3 regions of the Neobacillus sp. GCM10027624 genome follow, and region 2 is predicted to be linked to each of the others. Evidence: riboswitches for the same ligand, from Rfam matches in the RefSeq annotation. Region 2 holds a riboswitch; each other region holds the start of a gene.
What was found. Region 2 has a riboswitch for thiamine pyrophosphate ahead of thiC (phosphomethylpyrimidine synthase ThiC). Riboswitches for the same ligand answer to the same signal wherever they lie in the genome.
Positions count from the first base shown of each region.

Region 1 (3,280 bases), 600 kb from region 2:
CTCCATAGTGGATAGCGGCTTTTGCAAAGCCTTGAGTTAATTTTCCCGGTTGAACATGCCCGTCATTTGGGAGATACATCCCGCCGGCAACACTCGGTGAAATAGCTGGTTCCATTTCTCTTATATCCAATGAGTCGAGCCACTGGATTTTGGAATCCCAATTATTTTGAAAAATGACCTGTTTTTTCAATTCGGTTGCAATTTCATCTGTTTCTGCGACTCTTAACATGCCTTTTTGGACGAACTCAATATCGACTCCTGTAAGCCCGAATAACTCGTTTGAAAGTTCTGGAAACATAGCCTGACTTTTTATTGCCAGATGGAAGAGGGGACCTTCTTGTTCAATTTCCGCTTGGGCTGCCAGCATCCCCGCGGCCGCACTCGAAGCCTGGCAAGCTAATCGTTCTTTTTCTAAAATAATGACTTTTTTACCCAGTTTGGAAAGTTGATAGGCGATGGAAGCACCGTTAATTCCGCCGCCGATGATGGCAACATCATATGAATGACACAATTGATTCATCTCCATTTTTTAGTTCATTTGCGTAAGACTTTACCGCTGCTACTGGATCCTTTGCATCTAACACTCCCGATATAACCGCAATACCGGTTGCACCTGCCTGAAGAACTTGATAAGTATTTTCTGGTCTGATACCGCCAATTGCAATAACCGGGATGTTTAATTGAGATACCTTTTTTAATTCCTCAAGACCTTTAGGGATTTTTCCAGGTTTTGAATGAGAAGGGTAGACATGTCCGAACAGCACGTAATCGGCATGATCCCTTATCGCCTTTAGTCCATCCTCAAAAGAGTGGATGGAGCTTCCTACCCGAAGTTGTTGGAAATTATCTTTTACAATGCCTGCATCTAAACTGTGATAAGCTAATTGAACTCCCGCTACTCCTGTCACTGAGGCCACATCCACCCGATCATTAAGGATTATTTTTGACAAAGGGATGTTTTTCTTTGTTAAAAATTCGACTGCATCAAAAAGTTCTCTGGCTGTTATTATTTTTTCTCGCAGGTGAATCGCAGTTATGTATGGCTGGATATCTGTGACAATTTCAGCAAACTGCTCAATTGGCATTTGACCATTTGAAATAAGATGGAATTCCTTTGAAATATAAGTCACCCCTTTAGAAGATTCCGTTGAAATGAAAAAAACCACTTCCGATTTGTAAGGAAGTGGTTTTTGAAAATTTGAAATAAACAATTTTTTGGTTACTCAAATATCCTATTTTCCACTTCCCTACGCTGGTTTTAACCAGATCAGGTTCATAGAGTCCCGAAGTAGCACTTCAATCTCAGCCCTTTAAAAAGGCACCTCTAGCGGAATAGCTTTATTTATTCATTTGTAATGTTTTCCTGCAATTATTATATTAACACGCTGGTCAGATATGTCAAATCATTTTGTCAACTTTTAATAATGTTTTATTTTACTAGATTTTTATATTTATCATTTCTAATTTCTTAATCTTGTATAAATACTTTTCAATTTTTCGACATTCTTAAGAAAATATTATCTTCCATGTGTTAAACTTAAATAGATTGATGATGGAGGGAAGATTAGGCATGTTGAATATTCGAAACGTAAAAGAGCAGGACTTATCTGATATTGTAATCATTGAACAGCTTTGTTTTCCTCAAGAAGAGGCGGCAACAAAGGAAGCATTTGAAATGAGGATTAAAGTGATCCCTGATAGTTTTTTTGTTGCGGAAGAAAATGGGGTGGTCATTGGTTTTGTTAATGGACCGGTTATTAAAACCCCCTTCATTACGGATGACTTATTTAAGGATCTAAAGGTAAACCCAGAAACGGGGGGCCATCAAAGTATCCTTGGGATAGCGGTAACACCACATTTTCAAACACGTGGGGTGGCAGCGGCACTCCTTGCTCATATTGAAAAAGCTGCAAAAGAAAAAAATCGCGAAACAATCACCCTTACCTGTAAAGAAGAACTAATTGTCTTCTATCTAAATCATGGATACCGAAACCTAGGAACCTCGGACTCCCAGCATGCCGGAGTTACGTGGTATAACATGGTTAAAAATTTATAATCCCGTGGACTATGTGAAACAAGAAAATTCGGGTGGTGCCTGGCACCACCCGAATTTTCTTTATTTGTTTAAGGAAAAAAGTAACTTTTAGAGGGTTTGCTTTCCATTTGTCGAACTATTTAGATAATAATTAATCGACAATTGAGGTGGGAAAGTTGTACGATATCCAATATGCATTTTTCAATGAGTATGGTGATTATGGTTTTGATTTTGACAACAGTGACGTCTCAACCCACTTTATCATTACGGCTATTCTAGTAAAAGATTCCGATAAAGAAGGGTTAGAAGGGGAAATTGAAAGGATATGGAAAAAATATATTCAAAAAGAAGACAACCATTTTAGTTACATAAAAAATCAACCAGATCTTATGCTGCAAATTTTGAATGAAATGAAGGAATTACCTTTTAAAATATATGCATATGTGATCGATAAGCAGAAAATAAGAGACAACAGTGGAGTCACCTACAAAAATACGTTTATAAAATATTTAACACGCAAGGTCCTCGAAGATTTATCGAATACATTTGAAAAGCTTGATATTATTTCGGACGACCAGGAACCGAAAGAGTTTATGAAGGCGTATATCAATTATGTAAAACAAGAATGTATACCTGACCTATTTAATTATTCAAGCTTCGGATTCAATAACACGAAATCAGATATTCTTGTCAAATTGTCAGAATGGATTGCACGAACACTGGCAATAGGGTATGACCGAAATCTTTCAAAATATTATCAAACATTTTATAAAATCATCAAACCTCAAATTGTCCGAATCAATTTATGGCCCCATGACTATCGGAATTTTCTCTATGATTACAAGGTAGACTCTGCTGACATTAAGAATGACGAGGTAATCATCAAACAGGCAGTCAACTTAGCTTATCAATACATTGATAAGTATCGAAAAAGTGACGATGAGGATGAAAAACTTCGCATTGATTTTTTAAAGTTTTTACTATTTAATCTGAAAGAAAATCCAGATGAATATGTTTACACACAGGAAATATTAAATAATCTCAATGCTATACGCAATATCGAGTTGAACCCACATAATTTTCGCTCTAACATCGTCTCGAAGCTTCGTGATCAGGGGTTGCTGATTGCGAGCAGCAATAAAGGCTACAAACTGCCGGTTTGTTTGGCTGATTTATATGACTTTGTGAACCTCTCAAGTCTAACCATTTTCCCGATGATCCAACGAATAGCCAAATGCCGCGATC
Region 1 covers NZ_JBHTHD010000002.1:796,907-800,186, reverse strand. Annotated here, with positions in the region: gene thiO (glycine oxidase ThiO) at 1-520, opposite strand, end outside; gene ACFQZ9_RS04020 (thiamine phosphate synthase) at 495-1,211, opposite strand; TPP riboswitch at 1,228-1,336, opposite strand; gene ACFQZ9_RS04015 (GNAT family N-acetyltransferase) at 1,571-2,056, shown strand; gene ACFQZ9_RS04010 (hypothetical protein) at 2,212-3,280, shown strand, end outside.
Region 1: another riboswitch for thiamine pyrophosphate. It lies ahead of ACFQZ9_RS04020 (thiamine phosphate synthase); the one in region 2 lies ahead of thiC (phosphomethylpyrimidine synthase ThiC).

Region 2 (3,280 bases):
AGAAATCCTCATCGAACAGAACTTTGGTCCACACATCGAACAGAAATGAGCCGTTTTTGCCCCCTCAGCTGGCAATGTTTCATCATGATATTCCCTTGCCCGCTCAGGATCTAAAGATAAATTAAATTGATCCTCCCAACGGAATTCGAACCTAGCCTTCGATAAGGCATTATCACGATCTTGAGCTCCTGGATGGCCCTTCGCCAAATCGGCAGCATGTGCAGCAATTTTATACGTAATAACCCCTTCACGCACATCCTCCTTATTTGGTAAGCCGAGATGTTCTTTTGGAGTAACGTAGCAAAGCATCGCCGTCCCAAACCAGCCGATCATAGCCGCACCAATTGCAGAAGTAATATGATCATATCCAGGCGCAATATCTGTGGTTAACGGCCCTAATGTATAAAAAGGAGCTTCCTTACAAATTTCTAATTGCTTATCCATATTCTCTTTAATCTTGTGCATTGGCACATGGCCAGGACCTTCAATCATTACTTGGACATCATGCTTCCATGCTATTTCTGTTAATTCCCCAAGTGTTTCAAGCTCGGCAAATTGTGCTTCATCATTGGCATCCGCGATACTTCCCGGACGTAGTCCATCTCCGAGTGAAACAGAAATATCATATTGTTTCAGAATTTCACAAATATCTTCAAAATGAGTATATAAGAAACTTTCCTGATGGTGAGCTAAGCACCATTGGGCCATAATGGATCCGCCTCGTGATACGATTCCTGTTGTCCGTTTCGCCGTCATTGGAACATAGCGCAATAGCACACCGGCGTGAATTGTAAAATAATCTACACCTTGCTCCGCCTGTTCGATTAATGTATCACGGTACACTTCCCACGTTAAATTCTCAGCGATTCCATTTACTTTTTCTAATGCTTGATAAATCGGAACGGTGCCAATTGGAACAGGTGAGTTACGGATGATCCACTCTCTTGTTGTATGTATGTTTTTTCCCGTTGATAAATCCATGATGGTATCCGCACCCCAGCGTGTGGCCCATGTCATTTTTTCAACCTCCTGCTCTATGGAGGAAGTGACGGCCGAATTTCCGATGTTGGCATTGATTTTTACATGAAAATTCCGACCAATAATCATCGGTTCACTTTCAGGATGGTTGATGTTAGCAGGAATAATGGCTCGGCCTTGGGCTACCTCATCTCGAACAAATTCCGGATCTAAGTTTTCACGAATCGCAATAAATTCCATCTCGGGAGTTATCAAACCTTTTTTGGCATAATGCATTTGTGTAACATTTTTTCCAGACTTTGCTCTTAAAGGTGTCTTATTTAAATTTGGGAACCATTCAAGGTTTGCGCGTTCATCCCCATCAAGGTAGCCGTTATCCTTAGGTTTAATCTCTCTACCTTCATACGCCTCCACATCTTCCCTTTCGAGAATCCACTTTCGACGTAAAGCGGGAAGCCCTTTGCGAATATCGATATCATAATTCGCATCTGTATAGGGACCGCTTGTATCATAAACTCGTAGTGGAGCATTCTCTTCTTCACCAAAAGTAGTGACAGTTCGGTTTAGGCTAATTTCCCTCATTGGAACCTGGATATCCGGCCTGGATCCCCTTTGATATACTTTCTTACTTCCTGTAAATTGTGATTTTAATTCAATGTTCATTTCCGTTTGCATGTAACTTCCTCCTTTAATGTTATCCAAATCTGGAAGATACAGCATCGTTCATTACGGAGAATGAATGACAATAAAAAAAGGTTCTGTTTACACAGAACCTGATTAAATCGTCAAAAAGTAGTGGCGCGTTGTAAGAATTGACGCCTTCATAACTACTTCCCTACGCTGGTATCATCCAGATCAGGTTCGAAGGGTCAAAGAATTAACGCATTCTTCTCTCAGTCCGAGCTATCGGACCCCCCTAGTAGAGCATTGGAAACAATATACAATATGAAACTTACCTTTACAAATTAACATAAGTTTTTAGATAATAAAAGCCTTTCTCTCTATTTTTTATTGAAATAAGTAAATAGAACTAGATTTTTTCTATTTTTCTTCAAGTCGGTTGTTCTTGTTTCGTTTCACTTGTTTGATTTCCTTGATTGTTGGCATGCTGATTGTTTCGATTTTCTTGATTATCTGATTGCTGATTGTTTTGGTTTTCTTGATTATCTGATTGCTGATTGTTTTGGTTTTCTTGATTACTCTGCTTACTTTGATTCTGATCTTGCTGTTGGTTTTGGTTATTTTGATTATTTTCCTGATTACCATTTTGTTTATTATTTTTTAAGTAGGAATAGAAGATGAAAAGTCCCAGTGCTACAGGTAAGGAAATAAGGAACAAGATAAACCACATCGTATTAATAAAATGTTGATAAATCCACCAATCTTGCAAAGAAAACACCTCATACCGTCAATTTGACCGTTAGTATATAGAGTTAACTTTGAAGTTTTGGTTTATTCACTTTTTTTCATTATTCCAGTTGTAGTAAAAAAAGACTGCTGAAATTGAATTTCATGCAGTCATTACAGAACTTAATGGTTATTATTTTTTCCGTGTCCTTTTTGCTTTTTCTCTTGGTTTTTTTGTTTACCAGGTGCTTTCTCTATTTTTTTCTCGATAGCTTTTTGTTGCTTTTCCACGATCTTTTGAGTCTTTTTTTGTTGCACCACAGGCTTAGGTGGGGGTGGAACCTCGGCTGCACCGCGAATATAAAGATCATTTCCCATTTGATACACATCATTCGGCTGCTGGAAGGTTGTACTGTCCGTGCCAAATTTCTGCATCATTTTACTAAACATGATTTGCGCAATATGTGTTGTATCTCCTGGTAAATAGTTACCCGTGCCATTCTTCACATATCCCGTCCAAACAGACATCGTATATTGTGGGGTATATCCCGTAAACCAACTGTCCTTGGCTACACCACCCAATGGATAGCCATATTGAAGACTAGTCCGTTCATCAAAATTAGTCGTTCCCGTTTTTCCGGCAATATCCAGCCAAGGTACATTTGCTGCTTTACCTGTCCCAGAGTCCACAACATCCCGCAGCATATCGGTAATCATATAGGCAGTGTAATCATGCATAACCTGTTTTGGTTTCGGTTTAAAGCTCACGACTTTACCGTTCGGAAACACGACTTTTTGTACAAAATGCGGCTTGTTGTATGTGCCTTGATTGGCAAAAGCACTGTATGCCCCAGCCATTTCCAATGGGCTGACGGTATTTCCGCCAATGGCATAGGACTCATAAATTTGGTTGTGATCAAAAGTAATCCCTAGCTGTTTTGCAAAGTCTTTTGCC
Region 2 covers NZ_JBHTHD010000002.1:198,400-201,679, forward strand. Annotated here, with positions in the region: gene thiC (phosphomethylpyrimidine synthase ThiC) at 1-1,653, opposite strand, end outside; TPP riboswitch at 1,794-1,906, opposite strand; gene ACFQZ9_RS01015 (hypothetical protein) at 2,030-2,368, opposite strand; gene ACFQZ9_RS01020 (transglycosylase domain-containing protein) at 2,509-3,280, opposite strand, start outside.

Region 3 (3,280 bases), on a different contig from region 2:
GAGAGGAACGTTCCAACTGTTCCTTTTACATCTTTAAAATACGTCGGCAGACTAATCGCTAATAGGATGGATAATCCGATAATCATGTAATTTGTTTCGTTTTTATCCACTTTAGCCAAAATCGAAATTCCGGTAAAAACTAGGCTGGCTGCGGCAGGTAAAAAGATCCCGCCGACAACGGCATCCGGTGTCAATGCTAGAATGGCACCGGCTTTTGGGACAAAGCCCAGTACTAAGAAAATTACCCCAGCAACGATCACCGGTTTTCGTGACCCTATACCTGTTAATCTTAACAGTCCAACGTTTTGTGCATATGCGGTAGTAGGAAATCCTCCGATTAATGAGGAAATAAGTGAACCGGCAGACTCACCTGCAAAACCGTTCCGGATTCTTTTTCGGTCTAAATCAATATCAAGCATTTCCGCGGATGCCTGATAAACACCCATTGCTTCAATAATCGCTACAATATAAGCGACAAAAAACGTCAAAAACCAACTCCAATGGAAGGTGAATTCTCCATAAGGAAGAAAATGAGGCATGCCAAACCAGCCTTTTTCACTAATAATTGAAAAGTTTGTTTTTCCAATACAAATGGCAATCAAGTCGCCAACAATCAGGGCAATAAGGAAAGAGAATGACTTCCATATGCCGCGCCCGAAAAGAGATAATACAATAACCACCAAGGCAGTTGGGATGGACATGACTAGCGTGCTCGAGCTTGCAAAGCTGTCCATTCCCGGTGTTCCGCCTAAAAATTCATATAACGTAAAGCTTGATAAGGAAATTCCGACGATAAAAATAACGGTTCCGGAAATAACTGGTGTAAATAGAGCCTTTAGTTTTCCAATTACACCGGTAATGGATAAAAGAAGAACAATTATTGCACTTAAAAAGATACTGCCACTTGCAGCCGCAAGCGCATTTGCTTTACCTGCTGAAATCATGATGGAGTCAAAGGCTGCGGACGGTCCTTGAACAATTGGCAATCTGACAAGCTTCGTTGCTTGTATCAAGGTTACCAGTCCTGCAGAGATAAAAATGGCGTTGACAATATTAGCTGATAAGGACAGCGGCAATCCAATCATTGCTGCGACAAAAATTGGATCCAGCCAGACATTTGAAACAAAGACATGCTGCAATCCATATAAAAAACTTTTAACTGGCGGTAATTTTTCCTCCACCCCTATTACAATACTTTCGTTCTCATTCATGCTGTACTCCCCTTTATAAAAAATAAAAAAGCCAGATCCATAATAGGACCTGACTTAATTGGCAATAGAAAAAATTAATTTTTCCACTACTTTCCTACGCTGGTACGATCCAGATCAGGTCCAAAGGGTTAAAAAACAAATTGTTTTTCTCTCAGCCTCGAATCCGGGCACCCCTAGTAGTCTATGAATTTAATAATTTTATCCTATACCTAATTAAAGTGAATAGCAACCAAAATATTTTAAAATTCTAAACGCACCTGGTGGAAATAATCACCAGATGCACTCTTAATTTTTTCTTCAAGGCCTACAGAATAAACGGCAATAAAGCAAGTGGAAGGACCTGATGATTTAAAAACATCTACATCCGTTAGTAGATTTACTTTTTCTATAACCATATTTGAAAATAGTTGATTCATCTCATATAAGATTCCTTTTGAGCCCACTGGTAAAACAACCACATCTTTTAGTGTGCATATTTCTTGGAAAAGTGCCAATGGTACCACGCTATCCGATTGCTCCACCACCTCATTGCCAACAAGGGGCATCCCAATAACCGCAACTCTTAAAGAGTCTGAAGGCGATACTTCCATTACTGTATCTGCTCCCTTTTTTCCAATTACGATAATCCCGACAGCAGATTGTTTTAAGGAAAAATTACTTTCTGTACTTCCCGTAACGGAAACTTCGTTTAAACCAAGTTCCTTTACTCCCTTTTGAACACCTTTGACGAGTTCCTTCCACGGTTCATTGCCGCAAAAATTGTGAAGTACCACAGAAATAGGCTTTCCACCACCTGCAATGCATTCCATGGCGGCAACACGAAAGGAATAATAGGCAACCGTTTCATAGGATACTTTAACCAGGTCTCCCTCCTTCATCCCAATCCCACCGCTATTATCGCTTGAAATGATAAGTGATTCCTCTTCGTTTAAAGGTATGGTCACACTGTCTCTCATCATTTAAGTTCTTCTTTCTGTCCTGCAGTTTTAAAAAGACCTGAAAGTCTCGGAATCAACAGTAACCCTATTATCACATTGATCATTGAACCAATTAATAATGATGGGACAAGTGTCACGTAGAAACCCATACTCATTAAAAAAATAAAGGGAAGCGGTGCGGCAAATGCGTTTCCTAAAACAAAAAGAGCACTGGCTATGATTCTCTTATTTTTATACAAACCCCCGAAAATCCAAACAAGCACTGCCATTTCACCGGCAATTAAAATATGCATTGGTCCTAGTGGAAAACCGCCAAATAGGGCAGATAATAAATGGCCAAATGCAGCGACAATCGCTCCTGGTCGAGCCCCGATTAATACAGCTGCTAGAAGTGCTGGGAACACATCCAAGGCGACACTTCCAACGACTGCTGGAATTTTGATGGAAGCCCCCACTACAGATAATGCGGTGAAAAGCGCAAGCCAGCTTAGCATTTTTCCCTTCAATCTATTTTTCATCCGACCGCTTCCCACCTCTGAACACTTTTGCACTCCTTACATACTCCACATCTTTTACATTCAGGCGATAATTAATTACCCTTGCTAAGGCAAAGAAATAGTCTGATAGACGGTTTAAGTATTGCAGTGCAAGTTCAGGAGCATTTGAGTCAGCTTTTATCAATTTTACCACCAAGCGTTCTGCTCTCCTTGTTACGGTCCTCGCAATATGAATCGAGGCAGCCGGTTTTGTACCTCCTGGTAAAATAAACCTTTCTAATTCAGGAGCCTCTTCAATATACTCATCGATTTTCTTTTCCAAATAATCGATCGACTCTTTATGCAGTTTTATTTCACGTTTTTCTGAAACATTTGCTAGGTCTCCGCCACAATCGAATAATTCGTGCTGAATGGTTTCAAGGTCGGCTAGTACATCTGCGAAAAGGACCGGATCAAGCTCTTGAATTGCCTGGCCGACAAAACAATTTACCTCATCAACGGTTCCATACGCTTCTACTCTAGTATCATCTTTATCAACTCTTCCGCCAATGATACTTGTTTTTCCCTTATCACCGGTTCTTGTATATATTCTCATCCTTACATTCCCCCACTCTTTATTGTTTGATTTAATCCA
Region 3 covers NZ_JBHTHD010000003.1:898,600-901,879, reverse strand. Annotated here, with positions in the region: gene ACFQZ9_RS09535 (uracil-xanthine permease family protein) at 1-1,211, opposite strand, end outside; TPP riboswitch at 1,286-1,396, opposite strand; gene ACFQZ9_RS09530 (ATP-binding protein) at 1,451-2,170, opposite strand; gene ACFQZ9_RS09525 (ECF transporter S component) at 2,167-2,667, opposite strand; gene ACFQZ9_RS09520 (ATP:cob(I)alamin adenosyltransferase) at 2,657-3,241, opposite strand; gene ACFQZ9_RS09515 (bifunctional adenosylcobinamide kinase/adenosylcobinamide-phosphate guanylyltransferase) at 3,244-3,280, opposite strand, start outside.
Region 3: another riboswitch for thiamine pyrophosphate. It lies ahead of ACFQZ9_RS09535 (uracil-xanthine permease family protein); the one in region 2 lies ahead of thiC (phosphomethylpyrimidine synthase ThiC).